DNA from 4 places in the Micromonospora sp. NPDC049203 genome. Region 3 is predicted to be linked to each of the others. Evidence: riboswitches for the same ligand, from Rfam matches in the RefSeq annotation. Region 3 holds a riboswitch; each other region holds the start of a gene.
The links. A riboswitch is a leader RNA that binds a small molecule or an ion and turns the genes downstream of it on or off. The one in region 3 is predicted to bind cyclic di-AMP.

Region 1 (5,625 bases), on a different contig from region 3:
GCTGATGTTCTGCCATTGAACTACACCCGCAGGCGGCATCACTCTACCTGAGGTCACCACGCCCGTGCACCCAGGTACCCCCCACGCGCGAAGTTGCACGTCGGAAACGTATGGGCGTTCTCAAATGCGTCGATGGGATGTAACGTCTGCCCCACGTTTCCGAACCGGCGTGACACACCCCCTGGCACGCCGTCAGAAAGAGGTGGGCCCATGGGACTCCGTCCCAACCTGCTGACCCGGCGTACCGCCGGTGTCGCGACGTCGACCCTCGCGCTGCTGCTCAGCACCGCCGCCGTCGGCGTCGTCCCCGCTGCTTCGGCCTTCTCGGCCGCCCCGGCCGGCACCTGCGCCGAGCCGGCCGACGCCCACGCCGACGAGCACGCGAACGCCCGCGTCGCGAAGGGCGGCAACGCCAAGCTCGACCCCAACCACCTGACCGCCCAGCAGGTCCGTGACCGTGAGGCCGACCTCGCCGCCGCGCAGCGCGAGCGGGCCAACTTCCGGACCGGCGCCGTGGCCCCGCTGGCCACCGTGACGATCCCGGTCGTCGTGCACGTCATCCAGGAGAACAGCACCCGGGCCGGTGGCAACATCACCGACTCAATGATCAACCAGCAGATCACCGTGCTGAACCAGTCGTACGCGGGCTCGACCGGCGGCGCCGCCACCGCGTTCGGGTTCCAGCTCACGAAGATCAACCGGGTGACGAACCCGTCGTGGTACCCGATCGTGCAGGGTTCCTCCGCCGAGCGCTCGATGAAGACCTCGCTGCGTGAGGGCGGCAAGAACACGCTGAACATCTACCTGGGCGAGCTGAGCGACAGCCTGCTGGGCTGGGCGACGTTCCCGAAGCGGACGCTGGACAAGATGGACGGCGTGGTGGTGCTCAACGAGTCGCTGCCCGGCGGCACCGCGACCAACTACAACCAGGGTGACACCGGCACCCACGAGGTCGGCCACTGGCTGAACCTCTACCACACCTTCCAGGGCGGCTGCTCCGGCTCGGGCGACAGCGTCTCCGACACCCCGGCCGAAGCGTCCCCGGCGTACCAGTGCCCGACCGGCCGGGACACCTGCTCGACCGCCGGCAAGGACCCGATCACCAACTTCATGGACTACACGTACGACTCCTGCATGTACCAGTTCACCGCCGGCCAGGCGAGCCGCATGCTCACCGCGTGGAACGCCTACCGCGCAGCCTGACCGTCGTACCGCGTACACCGGTGCCGGCCCTGTCCTCGGACGGGCCGGCACCGTTCGTCGTGGGCCGGGTCAGGCGGCCGGGCGGCGGGTGTCGAAGCCGTGCCGGCCGCGAAGGCCCTCGGCGGCAACCGGGTCACGCCGGGCCGGTTCGACCCCGCGCGGATCGAGCCACACCCGCACCTGCGGCGGGGCGGCGCCGGGCTGGGCCACCGGGTCGCGCCGGGTCAGCATCGCCGCCTCGACAGTGAACTCGAACAGCCGCCAGTCGCCCTGCGGCGCCGCGCGGGCGATCCGGGCCAGCCGCGTCACCGTGGCAGGGTCGGTCACCTGCCGCGCGCGCCCCGCGATGTACGCCTCGTCGTCGCTCTCCTCCGGCGGGAACGAGTGCAGCGCATAACGGCCGTCGCGTTCGAGGTCGCGGCGCTTCGGCGAGTCGACGACGAAGCACCAGAGCCCGTCGGCGGTGATCACCGGGGAGACCGGGTGGACCCGGGGGCCGCCGTCGGCGCGGACCGTGGCGAGGTAGCCGAAGCCCGGCCCATACTGCTGCATCAGGAGGCGGATCTCGTCGGCGAGGCGGGGCTCGTCGGCGGCGAATTCGGACCAGGAAGCCATGTGGACACTCTATCGAACACGTGTACGAAGATGTAGTGCGACACGCAGGTCACCCATACCGGTCGCTATGGTGTTCGGATGCTGCTCTCCGACCGCGACCTGGTCTCCGAGATCAAGGCCGGCACGCTCGCGCTGGAGCCCTTCGAGCCGACGCTGGTGCAGCCGTCGAGCATCGACGTACGCCTGGACCGGCTGTTCCGGGTCTTCAACAACCATCTCTACACACACATCGACCCGTCGAAGCAGCAGGACGACCTGACCTCGATGGTCGAGGTGCCGGAGGGACAGCCGTTCGTGCTGCACCCGGGCGAGTTCGTGCTCGCCTCCACGCTTGAGGTGATCTCGCTGGGCGACCAGCTCGCCGGGAGGCTGGAGGGCAAGTCGAGCCTGGGGCGGCTGGGGCTGCTGACCCACTCGACGGCCGGATTCATCGACCCGGGCTTCTCCGGCCACGTCACGCTGGAGCTGTCGAACGTGGCGAACCTGCCGATCACGCTCTGGCCGGGCATGAAGATCGGCCAGCTCTGCATCTTCCGGCTCTCCTCGCCGGCCGAGCACCCGTACGGCTCGGCCGTCTACGGCTCGCGTTACCAGGGGCAGCGCGGCCCGACGCCGAGCCGGTCCTGGCAGAGCTGGCGCACCTGGCCGACGCGCTGACGGACGCCCGCAGTTGTTAAGAAGGGCCCCCTCCTCTACCGGAGGCGTTAAGAGGGGGCCCTTCCTTACACCCGGCCGTAGCTGTTGATGTCGCCGTCGTCGACCCGCTTCATCGTGATGGGCTTGCCCGACTGGGAGGCGTGCACCACCCAGCCGTCGCCCACGTACATCGCCACGTGGTGCAGGTCGCCGTAGTAGAAGACGAGATCACCGGCACGCAGCTCGGCACGGCCGATCCGCTTCGTCACGCCGTGCTGCTGGCGTGCGTTGTGCGGCAGCGACACGCCGCCCTTGGCCCACGCCGCCATGGTCAGGCCCGAGCAGTCGAAGTGGTCCGGCCCGGCCGCGCCCCAGACGTAGATCTTGCCGATCTGGGCGCAGGCGAACTTGACCGCCGCACCGGCCGCGCCACCGGGGTAACCGGCCGGGCAGGGCGCCGGGCGCAGCGGGCCGCCGCCGCCCTTGCCGTACACCTTGAGCCGCAGCTTCTGCAGCCGGGCGATCTCGGCGTCGATCTGCTTCTTCTTCGCCGCGAGCTGGGCCTCGGTGCGCGCCAGCCCGGCGATCATCTCGTCCAGCGGCTTCTTCTTCGCCGCCAGTTCGTCGCGCAGCGCGGCGACGGAGCGCACCTGCTCGTGCTGCCGGTGCGCGAAGCGGTCGAGCAGTTCCAGGCCGTTGACCAGGTCACCCGGTGAGCGGCTGCCCAGCAGCGCGTTGACGGTGGAGAGGTTGTCGCCCTTGTAGGCGTCGGCGGCGAGCCCGCCGACCTGGCCGAGCGCGGCGTCCACCCGGGCCTGGAGGGGCGCGATCTGCCGGCCGAGCGCGTCGGCCTGCTCGCGCCGCGCGGCGAGCTGTTCGCGTACGGCGTTGACCTGTTCGATGACCGGTTCGAGCTTGTTCCAGTCGCGGTCGATCTGGGCCTCGATCTCGGCGACCGAGGGTTCGGCGTGTGCCGCGGTGGCGCCACCGGTCAGGACGACAGCGGTGCCGACCAGGGCGGCGAGGGCGGTGGTGAAGCGGGACCAGCGGGTACGCGGCACAGCCGTGGACCGGTCGACAGACCGGCTCGACGACGGCCGCGGGGCATGGAGTGCCACCGGCGTCCGTACTCCTTCTTCAGTTCCGCCTACCGGGTTAGCTGACGGATTCGGGCGGGAAGGGAGCCGCCCTACCGCATCGCTGCGGATTCACCCCAGGTACCTGGTTCCCCGGCTCGCCCGCGGGCGACTCGGCGGTGCCGGTCCGTCACCGACCGGGTTGGACGGTGAGACGTACGGCCGACGATTCACCAGAGTAGGGACCACCGTTATCGATCCGCAACTTCCAGCGACGTGACACTCCGTACGCGATCCGGCGGCGAACCACTGACGGAAGTGAAATTTTCTTTCACGGCTGATTACTTACTGGAAAGGTATTGACCGTCACGGGTGTGCGGAGTGAGGGTGGAGACGCAGTGACCCCCATCCCTGTCCAGGAGGTTCGATGCACCTCTCCGCCCCGCCGTCGGGCAGACGGATACTGCTCGCCGCCGCCGTGGCCACCGCCACCGCGCTGGCGACGACCGGCCCGGTGACCGCCGCGCCGGACACGTCCCCGCCCGCGAGCGACAGGCAACAACAATACGCCGCCGCGGCCGCCGAGTACGGCGTCCCGCAGAACGTGCTGCTCGGTGTCTCCTATCTGGAGTCCCGCTGGGACACCCACACCGGGCAGCCGAGCACCAGCGGCGGCTACGGCCCGATGCACCTGACCGACGCCGCGCACATCCTCGCCATGCCGGGCAGCGCCCACGTCGACGAGGACGAGGACCCGCGCGGCGACGACTCCCGTCCACTGAAGCTCGACCCGGCCACGGCCGCCACGCCGGAGCGGGAGGCCCCGCTGCCGCCCGCCTCGCTCCAGACGCTCGACGCCGCCGCCGCGCTCACCGGGCTCGACGCCGGGACGCTGCGGACCGACCCGGCCGCGAACATCCGCGGTGGCGCGGCGCTGCTGGCGTCGTACCAGAAGGCTCTGGGCGGGCCGGTCGGCGCCGGCACCGACCCGGCGGCCTGGTACGGCGCGGTGGCCCGGTACTCCGGCGCGGACACCACCGACGGCGCGGCGGCCTTCGCCGACGAGGTGTACGACCAGCTCGGCCAGGGCGCCAGCCGGACCACCGACGACGGCCAGCGGGTCACGCTCGCCGCCACCGCCGCGACGCCGGACCGTTCCCGGCTGGCCCGGCTCGGTTTGCGTAACGCCGAGCGGCCGGACGGGCTGGAGTGCCCGGTGCGGCTGGCCTGTGAGTGGATCCCCGCGCCGTACGAGCAGCTCAGCGACGACCCGGGTGACTACGGCAACCACGATCTTGGCGACCGGCCGAAGCAGCAGAAGATCGAGTACATCGTCATCCACGACACCGAGGGCTACTTCGGCCCGAGCGTCGACCTGGTGAAGCGGGCCGACTACCTGGGCTGGCACTACACGCTGCGCTCGGTGGACGGCTACATCGCCCAGCACATCAAGACCAAGGACGTCGGCTGGCACGCCGGCAACTGGTACGTCAACGCGAAGTCCATCGGCCTGGAGCACGAGGGCTTCGCCGGTCAGGGCACCTGGTACACCGAGGCGATGTACCGCACCTCCGCCAAGCTGGTGCGCCACCTGGCGCTGAAGCTCGGCATCCCGATGGACCGGCAGCACATCATCGGCCACGACAACGTGCCCGGCATCAACGCCGGCGCGGTGGGCGGCATGCACTGGGACCCGGGACCGTACTGGGACTGGTCGCACTACTTCGACCTGATGAAGGCGCCGTTCCGCACCACCGGCACCGCGCGGACCGGTCTGGTCACCATCGACCCGGACTTCGCCACCAACCGGCCGGCGTTCACCGGCTGCAACCAGCAGCCGCCGGGCGTCCCGACGCCCAGGCCGCCGGCCGAGCCGTGCCCGTCGCGCGGCTCCTCGTCGGTGATCCTGCGGACCGCGCCGAGCCCGGACGCCCCGCTCGTCAACGACCTCGGGCTGCGCCCGGACGGCACGCCGGACACGATGTACATCTCCGACCACGGCGCCCGCGCCTCGGCCGGTCAGACGTACGCGCTCGCCGGCCGGCAGGGTGACTGGACGGCGATCTGGTATCTCGGCCAGAAGGCGTGGTTCCTC
Region 2 (5,625 bases), on a different contig from region 3:
TGTGGTCGCCATGGTGGTCATGCTATGGCCACCGCCGCCACCTGCCGAATCGGCGCGGTCCGGAGGCGGGCGGCGACGGGAAAGTATGAAATGCGTATCACGAATCTTGACGGCTCCCGAGGGGCGTGTGAACGTTGGTCGCGAGGCCGTCCGGCCTGGTAGTTCCCTGGTAGACGAGGTGAGCGACATGACGCCGAGGACCCCGGAGCAGGCACTTGCCGAACTGCGTGCCGGTAATCACCGGTTCGTCACCGGCGTCCCCCAGCATCCGAATCAGGACGCCGGCCACCGGGCGGCTGTCGCCGACGGCCAGCACCCGTTCGCGGTGATCGTCGGCTGCTCCGACTCGCGGCTCGCCGCCGAGATCATCTTCGATCGCGGCCTCGGTGACCTCTTCGTGGTGCGTACCGCCGGGCACACCGCCGGGCCGGAGGTGCTCGGCAGCGTCGAGTACGCCGTCACCGTGCTGGGCACTCCGCTCGTGGTGGTGCTCGGGCACGACTCGTGCGGCGCGGTCCAGGCCGCCCGCGAGGGGGTCCGGACCGGCGCCGCCCCGGCCGGGCACCTGGGCGCGGTGGTGGACGCGGTCTCGCCCAGCCTGCTGCGCGCCGCCCGCCAGGGCGTCGAGGACCTCGACGGCATCATCGACGTGCACATCGCGCAGACCGTGGAGACGCTGCTGGCCCGGTCCGGCGTGCTGGCCGAGCGGGTGGCGGCGGGGCGGTGCACGGTGGTCGGCATGTCGTACCGGCTCGCCGGCGGCGAGGTGCGGACCGTGGCGCAGGCCCCGGCCCCGCTGCCCGCCCCGGCGGCGCCCGCAGACCCGGCGCTGGCGAGCTGATCCACGGGGAAGACGAAAGGGGCCGCCCGAGGGCGGCCCCTTCTTCGTGGTGTCCGGCGTCAGAGCAGCGACATGTGGACGTGGTCGGTGTGGTTCGACGGCCCGCTGTAGGAGCGCCAGCCGGTGGCCGGGAACCAGATCTGCCGGTTCCAGATGACGTAGTAGATGCCCAGCCGGTCGGCGTTGCGGATGAGGAAGGCGGCCACCTCGTTGCCGTACCTGCGGGTGTCGTTGTTGTGCCAGGGTGCGAAGCCGCTGTTCTGCAGCGACCAGTCGCACGCCTTGCCCTTGGGGTGCTCCCACGGCCCGCCGGACCGGTAGCAGCCCACGAAGCGCTTGAAGCCCGCGCGCCGGACCTCCTTGTACGCGTGCAGCGTGCGCGGCGTGACGCAGCCCGAGGTGGTCGGGTCGTCCTCGCTGCACGACTCGGCCTTCCACCCGCCGTCGGCGGTGCGGCCGGGGGCGATCTTGGCGACCGGTGAGGTGGCGGAGACCAGTCCGCCGGTGAAGCCGAGGCCGCCGACGAGCTTCAGCGCGCGCTCGGCCTGCACCTTCTCGCGCTCCATCGCGTTCTTCTGCTTCTCCTGCTCGCGGACCTCGGCGTCCATCGCGATCTTGGCCTGCTCGGCGCGGGTCTTGACCGCGTTGATGGCGGCCAGGCGCTGCGCGTTGAGGAGGTTCAGCTCGTCCAGGGCGTTGACCCGGCGGACGAACGAGTCGGGGGAGTTGCTCTCCAGCAGCATCGCCATCGCGCCCATCCGGCCGGTCCGGTAGGACTGGGCGGCGAGCTGGTTGACCTGCGGGCTGAGCGCGTCGAGTTCGGCCTGTGCCGTCTTCACCTCGGCCGCCAGCCGCCGCTGGCGGTCCTGCGACTTGGCGAGCTTCGCCTTGGCCTGGAGGAAGTTCCGGTTGGCGGAGTCGATCGCCTCGGTGATGAGCGGCGGTTCGCCGTCCTCCTCGTGGCCCGAGGGGTTGCCGGGTGCCGCCGCGGCGGGGGCCGCGGTCGCCGGCGTCGGCCCGGCCAGCACGGCCAGTGAGGCCAGCACGGCCACCACGGGTGTCAGCCAGCGGCGCAGGGGTGCCGTCACAGTGTTCCCTTCCGTCGGCCGCCGACCGGGTTAGCTGACGGGTTCGGGACGGAAGTGGCCCCTACCGCTGTCGCGGATTCACCCCATGTACCTGGTTCCCCGGCTCGCCCGTGGGCGATTGGGCGGCGGCACCGCTGGCGCCGGTGCGCGCCTTCGGCGGTGACCGGCAGCGAGGTTACCCGACAGCACTCGTGAGGATCTACGTCCGGAAGCCGACCAATAGCGAGATTTCGCCGTGGCGCACCGTGACCAGCGTCGCGTTTGAAATCGATGGTCACGCTGCGGAGTCTCACCATGCGGCCTCCGTACTCCTTCCGCCGCCGAGCGCCTCCAGCGCGTCGTCCCGTCCGGCCGGCGGCCGGGGCGCGGGCGGCGCCGGCTCCGCGCCGCGCGGGCGCCGTCCGGCGGTGGTCACGATCGCGGCCAGGCCGGTGGTCAGCGGTACGGCGGCGATCAGGCCGAGCGTGGCCACCGCGCTGCGGACGATCTCCTGGGCGAGGAACTCGCTGGTGAGGATCTCGCTGACCGGGCGGGAGTCGGCGACCAGCAGGAGCAGCAGCGGCAGCGAGGCGCCCGCGTACGCCAGCACGATGGTGTTGACGGTGGACGCGATGTGGGCCCGGCCGACCCGGGTCGCCGCGCGGTAGAGCTGCCGCCGGGACAGCCCGGGGTTGGCGTGCGCCAGTTCGGTGACGGTGGCCGCCTGGGTGACCGTGACGTCGTCCAGCACGCCCAGCGAGCCGATGATGATGCCGGCCAGCAGCAGGCCGTGCAGGTCCACGTCGGCCTGGAACATGGACAGCGTGGTGGCGTCCTCGCTGCCGAAGCCGGTCAGGTGGGTGGCGGACGTGGCGAGCAGGCCGAGCACGCCGGTGATCACCAGGCTGCCCAGCGTGCCGAGCACCGCCACCGACGTCTGCGCGGTGATCCCGTGGGTCAGGTAGAGCACCACGAACATGATCAACGCGGCGCCGACGATGGCCACCAGCAGCGGCGGCTGGCCGGCGCCGATGCCCGGCAGCACGAAGCCGAGCAGGATGGCGAAGCTGGCCGCCAGGCCGGCGAGCGCGGCCAGCCCGCGCCAGCGGCCGAACGCCACGATCGCGGCGGCGAACAGCACCATCAGCCAGATCAGCGGCGTGCCGCGCTGGTGCTCGGCGATGTTGTAGGACTTCACCGCCGGGTCGGCCGGGTCGGTCAGCTCGACCAGGACCACCTCGTCGCCGACCGCGACCCGGGGCGCGCCGGGCCCGGCCGGGATCGGCGTCTCGACCTGGCGGCCCGCGTCCGGACCCTGCTCGGCGGTCACCGTCACGGTGCCGCAGGGGCCGCCCCCGCCGTCCGGGGCCTCCGGGGTCGGCGGGCAGGGCTCGGTGACCACCCGGGTCACCGTGCCGTGGTAGCGGGGGACGTCCGCGCCGCCGACCGGCTCCCGGTCCTGCCGGGGCCAGAGGACCAGCGCCGCGATCACGGTGAGTGCGAACAGCGGCACCACCACTGCGACGAGCAGCCGGCGTACGCCCGGCGGCGCGGCGGGTGCGGGGCGGGTGTGGTCGGCACCCATGGCGTCTCCCAACGGTCGGGGCGACGCCTGGTCCGCCGGACCGGTCTGGTCACCCGGGCGGCGCGGACGTGTCGACCACGTCCGGGTCGTCGCCCGGCCATGGTAGGCAGCCTGACCTCACCGGGACCGGTGACGCTCGCCTCGCGTGATCAGGTCAGACCGGCCCGGCGTCGCCGGTACTCGTCCTCGTCGATCTCGCCGCGCGCGTACCGCTCGTCCAGGATGCGCCGGGCCGTCGTCGGGCCCAGGTACTGGGGGCCGGTCCACCGCACGGCCGCCCAGACGAGCCCTGCCAGCACCGCGAGCACCAGCAGGGACCAGATCCACATCCAGCCCATCATCGGGCTCTGCCACATCATCGGGCCGCCCTCCGTCCGTCGCCGCGGGTCCGCCGGGGTCGGCCTGCCCGCCACTTCGACGGTACGACCGCCCCGACGCGTCGGCGCGGGTCGATGTGCCTGGTTCCGGGGGCCGGAGGTCCCCGCTCAGCCGCGCTTCATCAGGCGGCCGACGGCGGCCATCATCTCGGTCGCCATCTCGTCGGCCCGGCCCTCGGCGGCGCCCTCGTGCATGCAGTGCCGGGCGTGGCCGTCGAGCAGGCCGAGGCCGACCTTGTCCAGCGCCGCCTGGATGGCCGAGATCTGGGTGAGCACGTCGATGCAGTAGCGGTCGTCCTCGACCATCTTCTCGATGCCACGGACCTGACCCTCGATCCGGCGGAGCCGGGCGAGGAGTTGGTCCTTGCTGGCGGTGTAGCCCCGGGTCGGGCTGGACGGCGCGGTCATGAAACCGAGGATAGCGTACCCCTCGGGGGTATGCTAACGTCTCGAACGTACCCCTGGGGGGTATAAGATCGGAGGGCGAGATGGAGAGCACCTACCAGGTGAGCGGCATGACCTGCGGGCACTGCGTCAACTCGGTGAGCACCGAGCTGAGCGCGCTTCCGGGCGTCACCGACGTCCAGGTCGACCTGGCCGGCGGCCGGGTCACCGTCACCAGTCAGGACCCGCTGGACGTGGACGCGGTCCGCGCGGCGGTCGACGAGGCCGGCTACGACCTCGTCGGTGCGTGACGGGTCCGACGGACCCGCGGAAACCGAGGAGACACCAATGAACACGGCGACGAAGCTCAGTGGCTTCGCCCTCGGCCTCGTGGCGGTGTTCGGCGCGGCGTACGGGATCGGCAACCTGGCCGATCCCGTCACCCCGGCCGCCGAGACCCGCCACGACGACAGCGACAGCGACCACGGGGCCGGCGACGCCGGTCACGGCGACGAGAGCCAGACGGGCGGCGCTTCCGCGCACCTGCCCGGCGGCCTGCTCGTCTCCGAACGCGGCTACACCTTCCAGCCCGCCGCCGCCCCGGCGGGGCAGTTCGCCTTCCGGATCACCGGCCCGGACGGCGCACCCGTCACCCGCTACGAGGTGGCCCACGACAAGCGTATGCACCTGATCGTCGCCCGGCGGGACCTCTCCGGCTTCCGGCACGTCCACCCGGAGATGGACGGCGACGGCACCTGGCGCGTCGCCTCGCCGGTGGACGGCCCCGGCGTCTGGCGGGCGTTCGCCGACTTCACCCCGGGCGGCGGGGAGCCGCTCACCCTCGGCCTGGACGTCACCGTCCCCGGCGAGCTGGCCGCCCGGCCACTGCCGGCACCGGCGACCAGCACGACTGTCGACGGCTACACGGTCACCCTGACCGGCACGCCGGAGCCGGGCCGGACCAACCGGCTCACGCTCTCCGTCAGCCGCGACGGGCGGCCGGTCACCGATCTTCAGCCCTACCTCGGCGCGTACGGGCACCTGGTGGCACTGCGGCAGGGCGACCTGGCGTACCTGCACGTGCACCCGGAGGGCACGCCCGGCGACGGGCGCACACCCGCAGGCCCGGCGGTCACGTTCGCCGCCGAGGTGCCGTCGGCCGGGGCGTACCGTCTCTACCTGGACTTCCGGCACGGCGACGCGGTGCACACCGCCGAGTTCACCGTCCTGGCCGGCGACCAGACCGCGCCTGCGCCCGCCGCGCCGGCATCCACCCCCGCACCGACCCCGGACGCCGGACACGGCACCCCGGGGCACGGGCACAGTTGAGCGCCGGAGGTGCCGCGATGACTGCCACGGGAAAGGCGCTGC
Region 3 (5,625 bases):
ACGGGTGCGGACGGGACGTGCGTGCGCCAGCTACCCTGGTCCGCGGGATCGGCGGGCCCGCCCGGTCGCACGGTTGGCCGTGGCCCGCCACAGGGGGAAACTGGAACCCGGTGGTCCGGATTGGGTACGCCCAGGTGTGCCCAGTTCGCGAATTGCTCATCCCGGGGGGTGGCGACCGGGGCGTGGGAGGAATACTCTCGGTCGCGGCCCGCGTACTGATGAGGCGCCCGTCATGGGCGAGTGGAGGTGCTCGCGTGAGCCTGTCGATCGTGAAGTCGGTGCGGCCGGGTGGTGTCGTCGAGATCGCGCCCCGTGGGGAGATCGACGTCGACACCGCGTACGAGGTGCGGGAAGCGATCGCCGAGGTGCTCGCGAAGGCCCGCCCCGCGCGGATCGAGCTGAACATGCGGCTTGTCACGTTCATCGACTCGGTCGGCATCAGCGCCATGGTCGCCGGCTTCCAGACCTGCGAGGTCAGCGGCGTCAAGCTCGTGGTCACCGAGCCGAGCCGGTTCGTGCACCGGCAGCTCTGGGTGACCGGCCTGCTCGGCCTCTTCGGCGCGCCCGAGCCGTGGTTCGCCGACGACACCCCCGAGGTGCTGCCCGGCGCCTGAGCGCCGTTCGCACCCCCTGCGGCCAGGGGACCTTCTACCCGTTGCCAGTCCGGCGTCGGTACGGGACGATCGTCGCGACGCACGACGGCGAGGGGGCCCGCTTGCAGAGCAGCGACAGCTTCAGCTACACCGTGCAGGCCCGGTGCAGCCGGGCCGAAGCGGTGGCCCTGCTAGGCGACCTGAGTCGCCAGGGTGAGCTGCATCCGCTGATCGTCCGGGTCCGGAAGCTGCCGGCCCGGCCCGGCGCGCTGGCCAGCTACGCGATCACCGACCGGCTGCAACTCGGCCCGCTGCACTTCCCGGTGACCTACCAGGCGGACGTGCTGATCGCGAGCGAGGACGAGGTGGTCACCGTCGCCCGGCAGCAGCCGGCGACGACCGTACGCAACCACACCCGGCTGCGCGACGAGGACGACGGCACGGTACGCGTCGAGGTGGAGATCACGCTCACCGCGCCGGCACCGCTGTTCGGGTACGCGTTCCGCCAGGCCCGGGCGGCTCACCTGGGCCTGGCGGCGCGTCTCGGAGCGACCCTGGAGGGCCGGCCGGCCTGATCCGGCCGGCCCCTTCCGGGCGCTCAGTACACCGACAGGTGCACGTGGTTGGTGTGGTCGCTGGACGGGTCGCCGTTGCCCCCGCTGTACGACTTCCACCCGCTGCTGGGCAGCCAGATCTGCTTGAACCAGATCACGTAGAGCACGGCGAGCGGGTCGGCGTTGCGCACGAAGTACGCGGCCAGGTTGTTGCCGTACGTCCGGTCGCCGCCGGAGGCCACGCCGCCGAAGCCGTTCTTCTGCGCGGCGAAGTCGCAGGCCCGCCCCTTCGGGTGCTCGCCCGAGCCGCTGGGCCGGTGGCACGAGACGTACCTGGTGAAGCCGGCCGCCTTCGCCTGTTGCAGCGCGTGCAGCGTGCGCGGGGTGATGCAGCCGTTGGCCGGGGTCGGGTCGTTGACGCTGCACGACTCCGGGGGCCAGGAGCCGTCCGAGTTGCGCGGCGCCGGCTTCGCGTTCTTGGTGGAGGTGCCCTGGACGCTGCCGCCGCTGCTGCTGCGCGTGGCGCGGTCGTTCGCCACCTCCAGGGCGCGCTCGGCCTGCTCCTTGCGCTTGGCCATCACCGTCACCTGCTTGCGCTGCTCGCGGATCTCGCCGTCGAGCTGGGCGCGGGTGCGGGTGGCCTGGTCCCGGGTGGCGATCAGGTCGCGCAGCGTACGGTCCTCGTGCGCGGCGACCTGTTCCAGCGCGGCGGCCCGGTCCATGAAGCCCTCCGGGCTGCTGCTGCCCAGCAGCACCCCGGCGGTGCCCAGGCGGCCGTTGCGGTACGCCACGGCGGCGATCTCGCCGACCTTGGCGTCGCGTACGGCCAGCTCGGCGCCGACCGTCTTGAGCTGTTCGTTCAGTTGCTTCTGGCGGCTCACCGACCGGTTCAGCGCGGCCTTGGCCTCCAGCCAGCCCTTGCTGGCGGCGTCGAGCTGGGCACGCAGTTCGGGCGTGCCGCCCTCGTCGTCGCCGCCGGGCGCGGCGGCGAGCAGGCCGGTCGCCGGCCCCGCCGAGGCGGGGGAGACCGGAACAGTCGCGACGCCGAGGGCCAGCGTCGCGACGAGCAGGGCCGCCAACCGGGCGGCTGTCCGTCGTACAGGTGCCACGTGGGGCATTCACACGTCCTTCCGTCAACGCCGACCGGGTTAGCTGACGGGTTCGGGACGGAAGATCCCTACCGCTGACGCGGATGCACCCCACGTACGTGGTTCCCCGGCTCGTCCCTGCGGACGATTAGGCGACGGCCGCCCCACCGGGGCCGGTGGCGTCCGCGGGTGCGGCCGCGACCGACACTACCGGCGCTGCCCGGGCGTGGCTCGGTGGAGCAACGCCACCAGGTGGGGCAAAACCGGCATAAGACTACAACAGCCACAGTGATTTAAGTCTGCCCTAATCACCACTCGGTCTTCCCGCACACGCCGGCCGACGCTCCGGGTTCGACCTGCAACGTGGCGTGATCGATGGAGAAGTCCTCGTGCAGGGCGGCCCGCGCGGCGGCCAGCACCTGCCCCGGGTCCACGCCCGGGTCGGTGGTCAGGTGCGCCGAGGCCACCTCCATGCCCGAGGTGAGCGTCCAGACGTGCAGGTCGTGCACCTCGGCCACGCCGGGTACGGCGGCCAGCCGGTCGTGCACGGCGGTCACCTGGAGGTGCTCCGGCGCGGCCTGCACCAGGATGCGCAGCGCGGCCCGGCCGAGCCGCCAGGTGCGCGGCAGGATGAACAGGCCGATCCCGACGGCTACCAGCGGATCGGCCCACCACCAGTCGGTCGCGGCGATGACCAGCGCGGCGGCGATCACGCCGAGCGAGCCGAGCAGATCGCCGAGCACCTCCAGGTACGCCCCGCGCAGGTTGATGCTCTCCTTCGCCCCGGCGCGCAGCAGCGCGAACGCGACGATGTTGGCGAGCAGGCCGAGCACCGCCACCACGAGCATCGGGCCGGCCAGCACCTCCGGCGGCTCGCCGAACCGGCGTACCGCCTCGACCAGGACGTAGAGCGCGACGGCGCCGAGCAGCACGGCGTTGGCCAGGGCGGCGAGCACCTCCAGCCGGTAGAGCCCGAACGTGCGCTGCGGGTCGGTGCCGGCGCGGCGGGCGGCGGTGATCGCGGCCAGGGCCATGCCGATGCCGAGGACGTCGGTGAACATGTGCCCGGCGTCGGAGAGCAGCGCGAGCGAGCCGGTGGTGAAGGCGGCCACCGCCTCGACCACCATCAGGACGGCGAGCAGCGCGAAGGCGGCCCAGAGGCGGCCCCGGTGGCGGTGTGCCGCGTTGGCCACCGCGCCGCTGTGGTCATGACCTGCGCCCACGCCAACACCCTTCCTGCCCCGTACCGGCCAGGCCCAATGTATGTTCACATCGCTATGTATGCAACTGAACTGTGGGTGACGTCAGGGGCGCGGACGGGTGTCCCTCAGAGCGGGTCGAGCGTGGTGAGGCGCTGGGTCGCCCGGGACAGCGCCACGTAGAGCGTGCGTACCCCCGAACCGGGGTCGGCCCGGATCTCACTCGGCGCCACCAGCACCACGCCGTCGTACTCCATGCCCTTCGCCTGGAGGCTGGTGACCACCTGGAGCCGGCTCGCGCCGAGCGCGCCCAGCCAGCCGGCCACCTCGTCCCGGCGCGGCACCGGCGTGATCACACCAACGGTGCCCTCCACCTGCGCGAGCAGCGCCTCGGCCGCCTCGACGGTGGCCGCCGGCAGGTCGGCGGCGGGCACCGTGCGCTCGACCGGCGGCACGCCGGTGGACCGCACCGCGTCGGGCAGCGGCAGGTCCGGGTAGAGCCGGCGGATCTCCGCCGCCGCCACCGCGAAGATCTCCGCCGAGTTGCGGTAGTTGGTGGTCAGCTCGTAGCGGTGTCGCTTGCGTCGGCCCAGCGCCTGGTCCCGGGCGCGGTCCAGCTCCTGCGGGTCGCCGGTCCAGGCGGTCTGCGCCGGATCGCCGACCACCGTCCAGGACGCCAGCCGCCCGCGCCGCCCGACCATCCGCCACTGCATCGGCGAGACGTCCTGCGACTCGTCCACCACCACGTGCGCGTAGTCGCGGTAGTCGGCCGGACGCTCCCGGGCCGCCGCGCGGGCGGCACGCTGCCGGTCGGCGTACGTGCTCAGCTCGCGCACGCCACCGGCGAGCTGGTACGGGTCGCGCCTGGGCCGGGCCCGCTGCACGGGCTTGCCGAGCAGCGCGTCCAGCTCGTCGAGCAGCGCGATGTCCGCCACGGTCAGCCCGTCGGTCCCGAGCGTGCGGTACGCCTGCCCGAGCAGCCGGATCTCGGCCGAGGAGAGGATCCCCCCGGCGTAGCGGCGCAGCCGGTCCGGGCGGGCCAGCCAGTCCAGCACGTGCCGCGGGTGCAGCCGCGGCCACCACGCCTTGAGGAACTCGCGGAACTCCGGCCGCTCGATGATCTCGTCCTCGAACGCCGGCTGCTCCGGCAGCCGGCCCACCCGCAGCGTGCGGGCCTGCGCGTAGAGCGCGGCGAGCACCGCGTCGAACGCCGCCCGGCGCACCTCGTTGCGGCGGGCGCCCCGGGCCAGCGTCCGGTCCCGGACCGCGTCCAGCGCGGCGCGCTCCAGGCGCAGCAGCTCGCCCCGGTAGAGCAGGCGCAGCTCGGCCGGGGAGTCCGGCACCGCGTCGCGGACCGCGCGTTCCAGCACCCGGCGCATCCGCAGCGAACCCTTCACCGCCGCCACGTCCGGCGGGTCGGCGCGGGACGCGGACAGGCCGGGGAACAGCGAGCCGAGCGAGTGCAGCGTGGCCGTCTCCTCGCCCAGCGAGGGCAGCACCGAGGCGATGTACTCGACGAACACGCCGGACGGGCCGACCACGAGGATGCCGCCGCCGGCGTACCGGGCCCGGTCGGAGTAGAGCAGGTACGCGGCCCGGTGCAGCGCCACCGCCGTCTTGCCGGTGCCCGGGCCGCCGGAGACGATCGTGACGCCGTTGCCGGGGGAGCGGATCGCCTCGTCCTGCTCCCGCTGGATGGTGGCGACGATGTCCCGCATGCCCCGGCCGGTGGCCCGGGACAGCGTGGCCAGCAGGGCCCCGTCACCGACCACCGCCATGTCCGGCGGCGCGGCCTCCGGATCCAGCAGGTCGTCCTCGATCCGGGTGACCTTCTCGGAGGCGGACTGGATCGTGCGCCGGCGCACCACGCCGCGCGGCTCGGCGGGCGTGGCCTGGTAGAACGCGGCGGCGGCGGGCGCCCGCCAGTCCACCACCAGCGTCTCCGCGTCCACGCCCCGCACGCCCAGGCGGCCGACGTGCAGCACCTGCCCGGTCCGCAGGTCCAGCCGGCCGAACACCAGACCCTCGTGCTCGGCGTCCAGCACGTGCCGGCGCTGGGCGGCGTGGAAGACCATCGCGTCCCGCTCGACCAGCGCGCCGAAGTTGCCGACCCGGGCCAGCAGGTAGCCCTCCCGCTCGGCGTCGGCCGCAGACCGGCGCAGTTCGGCCAGCCGGGCGTACACCCGGTCGA
Region 4 (5,625 bases), on a different contig from region 3:
TGCTGCTCGGGCTGGTGCTGCTGGTCGGGCCGCTGCGGCAGGCCGGCGCGCTGGAGCTCCGCGCGGCCAACCTCCCGGTCCGCACCTGGACACCTGTGGTCGCGGCCCGGCTCGGCGACGCGCTGCTGGTGCTGCTCGCCGTGGTGGCGCTCGCCGCCGTCCTGGCGCTGCCGGCCTGGACGGCGCTGGCCGCCGCACTGCTGGTGGGCGCCGGGTGCGGGGCGGTCGCGCTGGACCTCGCCCGGCGGCGGTTCCGGCCGCCCGCCGGCGGTGGCCCGGTCGGCCGGGCGCTGCGCCGCCACCAGCCCGAGTTCGTGCTGCACTTCTCCGCGCCGCCCGGCTCGGAATATCAGGTCACCATGTGGCTGCCGTACCTGGAACGGATCGGGCGCCCGTTCGTGGTGGTGCTGCGCGAGCCGGAGCTCCTGCCCGCGGTGGCCGCCGCCACCCGCGCCCCGGTGGTCCTCTGCCCCACGCTGAAGGCGCTGGACGAGGCGCTGGCGCCGAGCCTGCGCGTGGCGTTCTACGTCAACCACGGCGCGAAGAACGCCCACCTGATCCGGTTCAACCAGCTCACCCACGTGCAGCTGCACCACGGCGACAGCGACAAGGCCCCCAGCGCCAACCCGGTCTCGGCCATCTTCGACAAGATCTTCGTGGCCGGGCAGGCGGCTGTCGACAGGTACGCCCGCGCCGGCGTGGAGATCCCCGCCGACAAGTTCGTCGTGGTCGGCCGTCCCCAGGTCGAGGCGATCGAGGTACGCCGGGAGCCGGTCACCCCGTCGGCGCACCCCACTGTGCTCTACACCCCGACCTGGACCGGGCACCACGCCGACGCCAACTACTGCTCGCTGCCGGTGGCCGAGACGTTGATCCGCCGGCTGATCGACCGCGAGGTGGCGGTGATCCTGCGCGCCCACCCATACACCGGCAAGAACCCGGCCTCGGCCCGTCAGCTCGCCCGGCTCACCGAACTGCTCGCCGCCGACCGGGCGAAGACCGGCCGGCCGCACCTGTGGGGTGCCGCAGCGGCCCGCGAGCTGACGCTGACCGAGTGCGTCAACCGCGCCGACGCGCTGGTCTCCGACGTCTCCGGGGTCATCTCCGACTGGCTCTACTCCGGCAAGCCGTACGCGGTCACCGACACCGGCGCCGACGGCGAGCACTTCGTCGAGCGGTTCCCGCTCGCGGCGTCCGGCTACGTGCTGCGGCGGGACATGTCGAACGTGGACGAGGTGCTCACCGACCTGCTCGACGCCGACCCGAAGGCCGCGCAGCGCTGGGCCGCGCGGACGCGCTACCTGGGCGACTTCCCCGCCGACGCCTACGCCGAGGCGTTCCTCGCCGCCGCCCGCCGGGAGCTGGAACCCGACTGGGCGGTCCCGGCGCCGCGCGCCGTGGTGTAGGCCAGGTCAGAGGTACGGGTCGAGCAGGGCGAGCACCGCCGCCGGGTCCTCGACGTGCGCGTTGTGGCCCAGCCCCGGCAGCGTGGCAACCGGCACGCCCAGTTCCTTGAGCTGCGCGTCGGTCACCATCGGGTCCAGCTCGCCCCGGGCCAGCAGCACCGGCACGTCGGTGGCGGCCAGCAGCGCCGGCAGCCGGGGCTCCCCGACCGCGAACGCGGCCGGGTCCATGGCGAGCCGCCAGCGGCCGTCCTCCCGCCGCAGCCCCGCCTCCACCACGGGATGGTCCGGGGCGAACAGTCCGGCCAGCCCTGATACCCGCAGGTAGCGCCGGGCCGCCTCGTCGCGGGTGGCGAACCAGGTGACCGGCCGGGCGGCCAGCTCCGCCGACTTCGCCAGCTCGGCCGGGGACCAGACCGCCTTGATGCCGAGGCCCACCACCGCGTCGATCGGAAGACCCCGCTGCCGGGCGGCGAGCGCCAGCGCCACCACCCCGCCGAGCGAGTGCCCCAGCAGCACGAGCCGGTCGTCGGGGCCGAGCCGGACCGGGCCGAGCCCGTCGGCCACGCGTTGGGCCAGGGCCTCGAACGAGTAGCCGTGCAGCGGCGGCGACCAGCCGTGACCGGCCAGATCGCTGGCGAGCCAGCGGCCGGGCCAGCGGCGCTCCAGCAGCGGCGCCCAGGGCAGCCACACCTCACCGGTGGCGCCCATGCCGTGCAGGAGAACCAGATGCCGGTCACCCGTCGTATCGCCCATTGGCGCAGTCTGCCACCGCCCGCCCCGCCCCCGCGACACCGAACCCACCCCACCTCGGTCCCGCCCCGCCCTCACCCCCGCCCGTCGATCTTGCAGTTGCGGCCCCGCCGATGCCCGTTTTACCCCGCTGTGGAAGGGCCGAAAGTGCAAGATCAACGAGGGCGGAAGGTGGGACGGGGAAGGCCGGCACCCCCGGGGGGTGCCGGCCTTCGGGTTTGCGGACGGGTCAGGCGGAGTAGCCGCGGCTGGCGATCCAGTGCGCCAGGTCGATCGTGGTGACCCAGTACGACGGCAGCGACGGGTCGGCCGAGTCGGCGATCCGCACCATCCGGCCGTCGTTCTTGTAGCCCACCACCGCGACGTAGTGGCCACCGGGGAACGAGTGCCAGCCGCCGTTGGTGTCGGTGACGGTGCCGGCGACGTTCGCCACGACCGCGCGGCCGTTGCTGATCGCCTCGACCACGTCGGCCTGGAGCCGGTCCATCTGAGCCGGGCTGGCGGAGCCGGCGGGAATCATGCGGGTCCGGTACGGGTTGCCCTTGACCTGCTGGTTGAGCACCCGGGTGGTGTCCTCGGCCGAGTTGGTGCCCATCTCGGTGGTGCCGAGCGGACCGGCGAGCGCGTCCTGGCTGCGCTCGATGCCGGCGGCGCTGAGCGCGTTGCGCACGGCGGCCGGGCCGCAGTAGAAGTAGTTGGTCTGCGCCTGGTAGTCGTAGTCGAGCGACCTGCTCGACGGCGGCTTCGGCTTCGCCTTCGCCGTGGTGTCCGGGTCCGCCGACGCCTTCGCCGACGCCGACGCGCTGGGCGACGCGCTCGGCGCGGCCGAGGCACTAGGCGACGCCTGCGGGACGGCGATCCGGGCCTCGCCGCGGCTGGCGGGCTGCTCGCCGAGGCGGGCGGCGCCGAGTTCGGCGACCGATGCGGTGTTCTCCTGGACCGGCGCGTCGTCACCGGCGGTGGCGACGGTGCCGGCACCGGCGGCCAGCACGAGCGCGGCGGCCGATCCGGCGATGATCTGGTACGGGCGTTCGGTGACGATCCGTCGTAGCTGACGCTTCAGGTGGTGCTTCACGAAATCCTCCACGGGGCGTGAGCGGCGCACGCCGGCCCGGCACGCGGAGGAACTCACGCGTGCTGGCGGGGCCGGATGGCCGGGGGATCGGGAACGCCCGTGACGCCGGGCGCCCAGGGGGGCGGTTGCGGTCGCGCGTCAGGCGAGCGCGGGCACCGCGTTGCCGTGGAGGCGGGGGGACGATCGGGGGGTGGGCACGAGGTCGGTACTCCTTCCGTGACCGCCGACCGGGTTAGCTGACGGATTCGGGCGGGAAGTACGCCCTACCACGGGCCGTGGGCCCGCGGATTCACCCCGATGTTGCTTATGGGTCCCCGGTTCGTGAGACACGATTAGGCGGGTCGGTGCGGCGTCGCCGTCGGCGATCGGTTACCGCATCGACGCGCCGACACTACCGGCCGGTATTGCCCCCTGCCAAACGTCCCGACCTGCGTAAACGTGATCTGCGGTAACGGATTTCGGAACAGCCGGTTACTGACTTCACTCGATGGGACAAGCGGTTTTCACGTCACCCGGCGGCGGAAAGCGGACAGACTGCGAGCAGCCGGCCCGCAGTCGCGTGACTCGATGGCCCGTTCTGCGCCCGGCGCCCGATTCGACGGCCCGGGTCCCCGGGCCCGCAAACATCGCGGGTAACGATTCGGTCGAGACGCCCGTCTCAGCCCACCCGGGCCGGACGCCACCTGGCACGCCGCACCGGCGCGGGCACCGGCAGCGGGTTCGTCGCGGCGCTCCGGTACGCCGGGGCGGGCCACAGCGCCGCGGTGGCCGCGTACGCCTCGGCGGCGAGCGTACGGGCGGCCTCGGCGGCCAGTTCCGCGTCCCGCCAGGACTGCCGCTCCCGCGCGGCGGCGCTCTCCCACCCGGCCCGGCGCCCGTCCCGGACGATGCGGGCCAGCACGATCTCCTGGTCGGCCGGGTGCCGGCGCGGATCCCAGCCGTTGCGGCGGGCCAGCACGTCGGCGAGCTGGCGGGCGCTCAGGTCGCCCCGCCAGTGCGCCGTCATGGCGGCGTGGCGCAGCCAGCGCTCCCGGGTCGCGTACTCCGCGGGGGTTCGGGGTGTGCGCGGGGCGGCCAGCGCGGCGGTGCCGGCCAGGCGTCGGGCGGCGGCGTCCGCCTCGTCGTACGCGGTCCACGCCCGGTCCGCCTCGTCCTGCGCGGCCAGCCACTGCTCCCGGCGGCGCCGGGCGGTCTGGGCGGCCCCGGCGGCGGCCACCGCCACCTCCTCGGCGTACCGGATCAGGTCGTCGCGGCGGGCGGCGTCGGCCGGTTCGGCGGCGGCCTCCGGCGCGGCGTCGCGGTCGGGCCGGGCCACGAGCGCGGCGAGCAGGCCGAGGGCGAGCAGCAGCAGGAAGGACCAGATGGCGGCGGCCTCGGGCACGGAGGTGAGGAAGTGGTACAGAGCGGTCTGCGACATGGTCGGCACCTCACGGGAAGGACCTGGCGGGAGGACCCGCACGACCTCGCCGGGCGCCGTTGGGCCGCCGTGGCGGGTGCGGGGATGACGTGCGGTGGGTGCGGTGAACGGGCGCGGCCCGTGGGTGGATCAGCGGGCGGGCGGTGCCCGCGGGCCGGCCGGCGCGGCGGTCCGGCCGGCCGGGACCGGCTGCGGGTCACCCGGGACCGCCACCCGGGCGGCGGGTGCCGGGCCACCGGCGGGACGGGCGTGCCACTCGGCCACGCGGTCGGCCTCCGGCCGTGCGGCAGCCGAGGCGCCCACGGCCGGGTACGCCGGGACGGCGACCGCCGGAGCCGGAGCGGCGGCGACACCGGACGGCAGCGCGGCGGCGCCGAACGAGCAGGCGACGACCACGGCGAGACTGGCGAACATCCGGGCGGCCCAGCGCGCCACCCACCACACGGGGCAGGTGAGCGCGATCGGAAGCACGGGTACAAATTACCGCCGATCCCCCACCAACGCACCGCCGCACGGCGTGTCGCGGATCAACCGGCCGACGTGTGCGCGTGTCAGTCCGGGCGACGCCGCCCGGCGTACTCGACGCCCTCGGCCGGACCGGTCCCGGACGTCGCGCCGCCGTCGGCGGCCGGGGTGGCGGCGGGCCCGCGCGGAGCCGGCACGGCCGGTGCGCGCGACGCCGCGCGGGCCCGGCGGGACGGGCCGAGCAGGCGCATCATCGGCACCTCCACCCAGCGGTGCAGCGCGGCGGCCAGCGCGAGCGTGACCACCAGGAAACCGAGCACCGCGAGCGGGCCGCGCCAGCCGGGCAGCCCGGTCCCCCAGTGCCCGGTCAGCCGCAGCACGGTGACCATGACCAGCACGTGGACCAGGTAGAAGGCGAACGAGACCTCACCGAGCCAGACCATCGCCCGGGACCGCCACGGGGTGGACCGGCCGCGCACGTCGGCGTCCGCCGCGGCGGCGATGACCAGCAG

Region 1: it holds a riboswitch for cyclic di-AMP, as region 3 does, so the genes downstream of both, ACGFIA_RS24810 (NlpC/P60 family protein) here and ACGFIA_RS20530 (hypothetical protein) in region 3, are expected to answer to the same signal.
Region 2: it holds a riboswitch for cyclic di-AMP, as region 3 does, so the genes downstream of both, ACGFIA_RS10860 (hypothetical protein) here and ACGFIA_RS20530 (hypothetical protein) in region 3, are expected to answer to the same signal.
Region 4: it holds a riboswitch for cyclic di-AMP, as region 3 does, so the genes downstream of both, ACGFIA_RS19225 (C39 family peptidase) here and ACGFIA_RS20530 (hypothetical protein) in region 3, are expected to answer to the same signal.

The regions. Positions count from the first base shown of each region.
Region 1 covers NZ_JBICSV010000011.1:79,022-84,646, forward strand. The annotation lists tRNA gene ACGFIA_RS24790 (tRNA-Gly) at 1-30, opposite strand, end outside; gene ACGFIA_RS24795 (zinc metalloprotease) at 211-1,203, shown strand; gene ACGFIA_RS24800 (pyridoxamine 5'-phosphate oxidase family protein) at 1,273-1,818, opposite strand; gene dcd (dCTP deaminase) at 1,897-2,475, shown strand; gene ACGFIA_RS24810 (NlpC/P60 family protein) at 2,541-3,572, opposite strand; cyclic di-AMP (ydaO/yuaA leader) riboswitch at 3,584-3,719, opposite strand; gene ACGFIA_RS24815 (peptidoglycan recognition family protein) at 3,958-5,625, shown strand, end outside.
Region 2 covers NZ_JBICSV010000003.1:392,640-398,264, forward strand. The annotation lists gene ACGFIA_RS10850 (helix-turn-helix domain-containing protein) at 1-21, opposite strand, end outside; gene ACGFIA_RS10855 (carbonic anhydrase) at 188-841, shown strand; gene ACGFIA_RS10860 (hypothetical protein) at 901-1,929, opposite strand; cyclic di-AMP (ydaO/yuaA leader) riboswitch at 1,933-2,064, opposite strand; gene ACGFIA_RS10865 (YibE/F family protein) at 2,219-3,493, opposite strand; gene ACGFIA_RS10870 (SHOCT domain-containing protein) at 3,643-3,852, opposite strand; gene ACGFIA_RS10875 (metal-sensitive transcriptional regulator) at 3,979-4,278, opposite strand; gene ACGFIA_RS10880 (heavy-metal-associated domain-containing protein) at 4,359-4,565, shown strand; gene ACGFIA_RS10885 (hypothetical protein) at 4,603-5,583, shown strand; gene ACGFIA_RS10890 (heavy metal translocating P-type ATPase) at 5,601-5,625, shown strand, end outside.
Region 3 covers NZ_JBICSV010000007.1:178,681-184,305, forward strand. The annotation lists gene ACGFIA_RS20520 (STAS domain-containing protein) at 255-614, shown strand; gene ACGFIA_RS20525 (SRPBCC family protein) at 716-1,168, shown strand; gene ACGFIA_RS20530 (hypothetical protein) at 1,192-2,265, opposite strand; cyclic di-AMP (ydaO/yuaA leader) riboswitch at 2,270-2,400, opposite strand; gene ACGFIA_RS20535 (cation diffusion facilitator family transporter) at 2,544-3,458, opposite strand; gene ACGFIA_RS20540 (AAA family ATPase) at 3,563-5,625, opposite strand, start outside.
Region 4 covers NZ_JBICSV010000006.1:343,383-349,007, forward strand. The annotation lists gene ACGFIA_RS19215 (CDP-glycerol glycerophosphotransferase family protein) at 1-1,406, shown strand, start outside; gene ACGFIA_RS19220 (alpha/beta hydrolase) at 1,413-2,159, opposite strand; gene ACGFIA_RS19225 (C39 family peptidase) at 2,386-3,243, opposite strand; cyclic di-AMP (ydaO/yuaA leader) riboswitch at 3,438-3,580, opposite strand; gene ACGFIA_RS19230 (hypothetical protein) at 3,890-4,648, opposite strand; gene ACGFIA_RS19235 (hypothetical protein) at 4,778-5,119, opposite strand; gene ACGFIA_RS19240 (acyltransferase) at 5,200-5,625, opposite strand, start outside.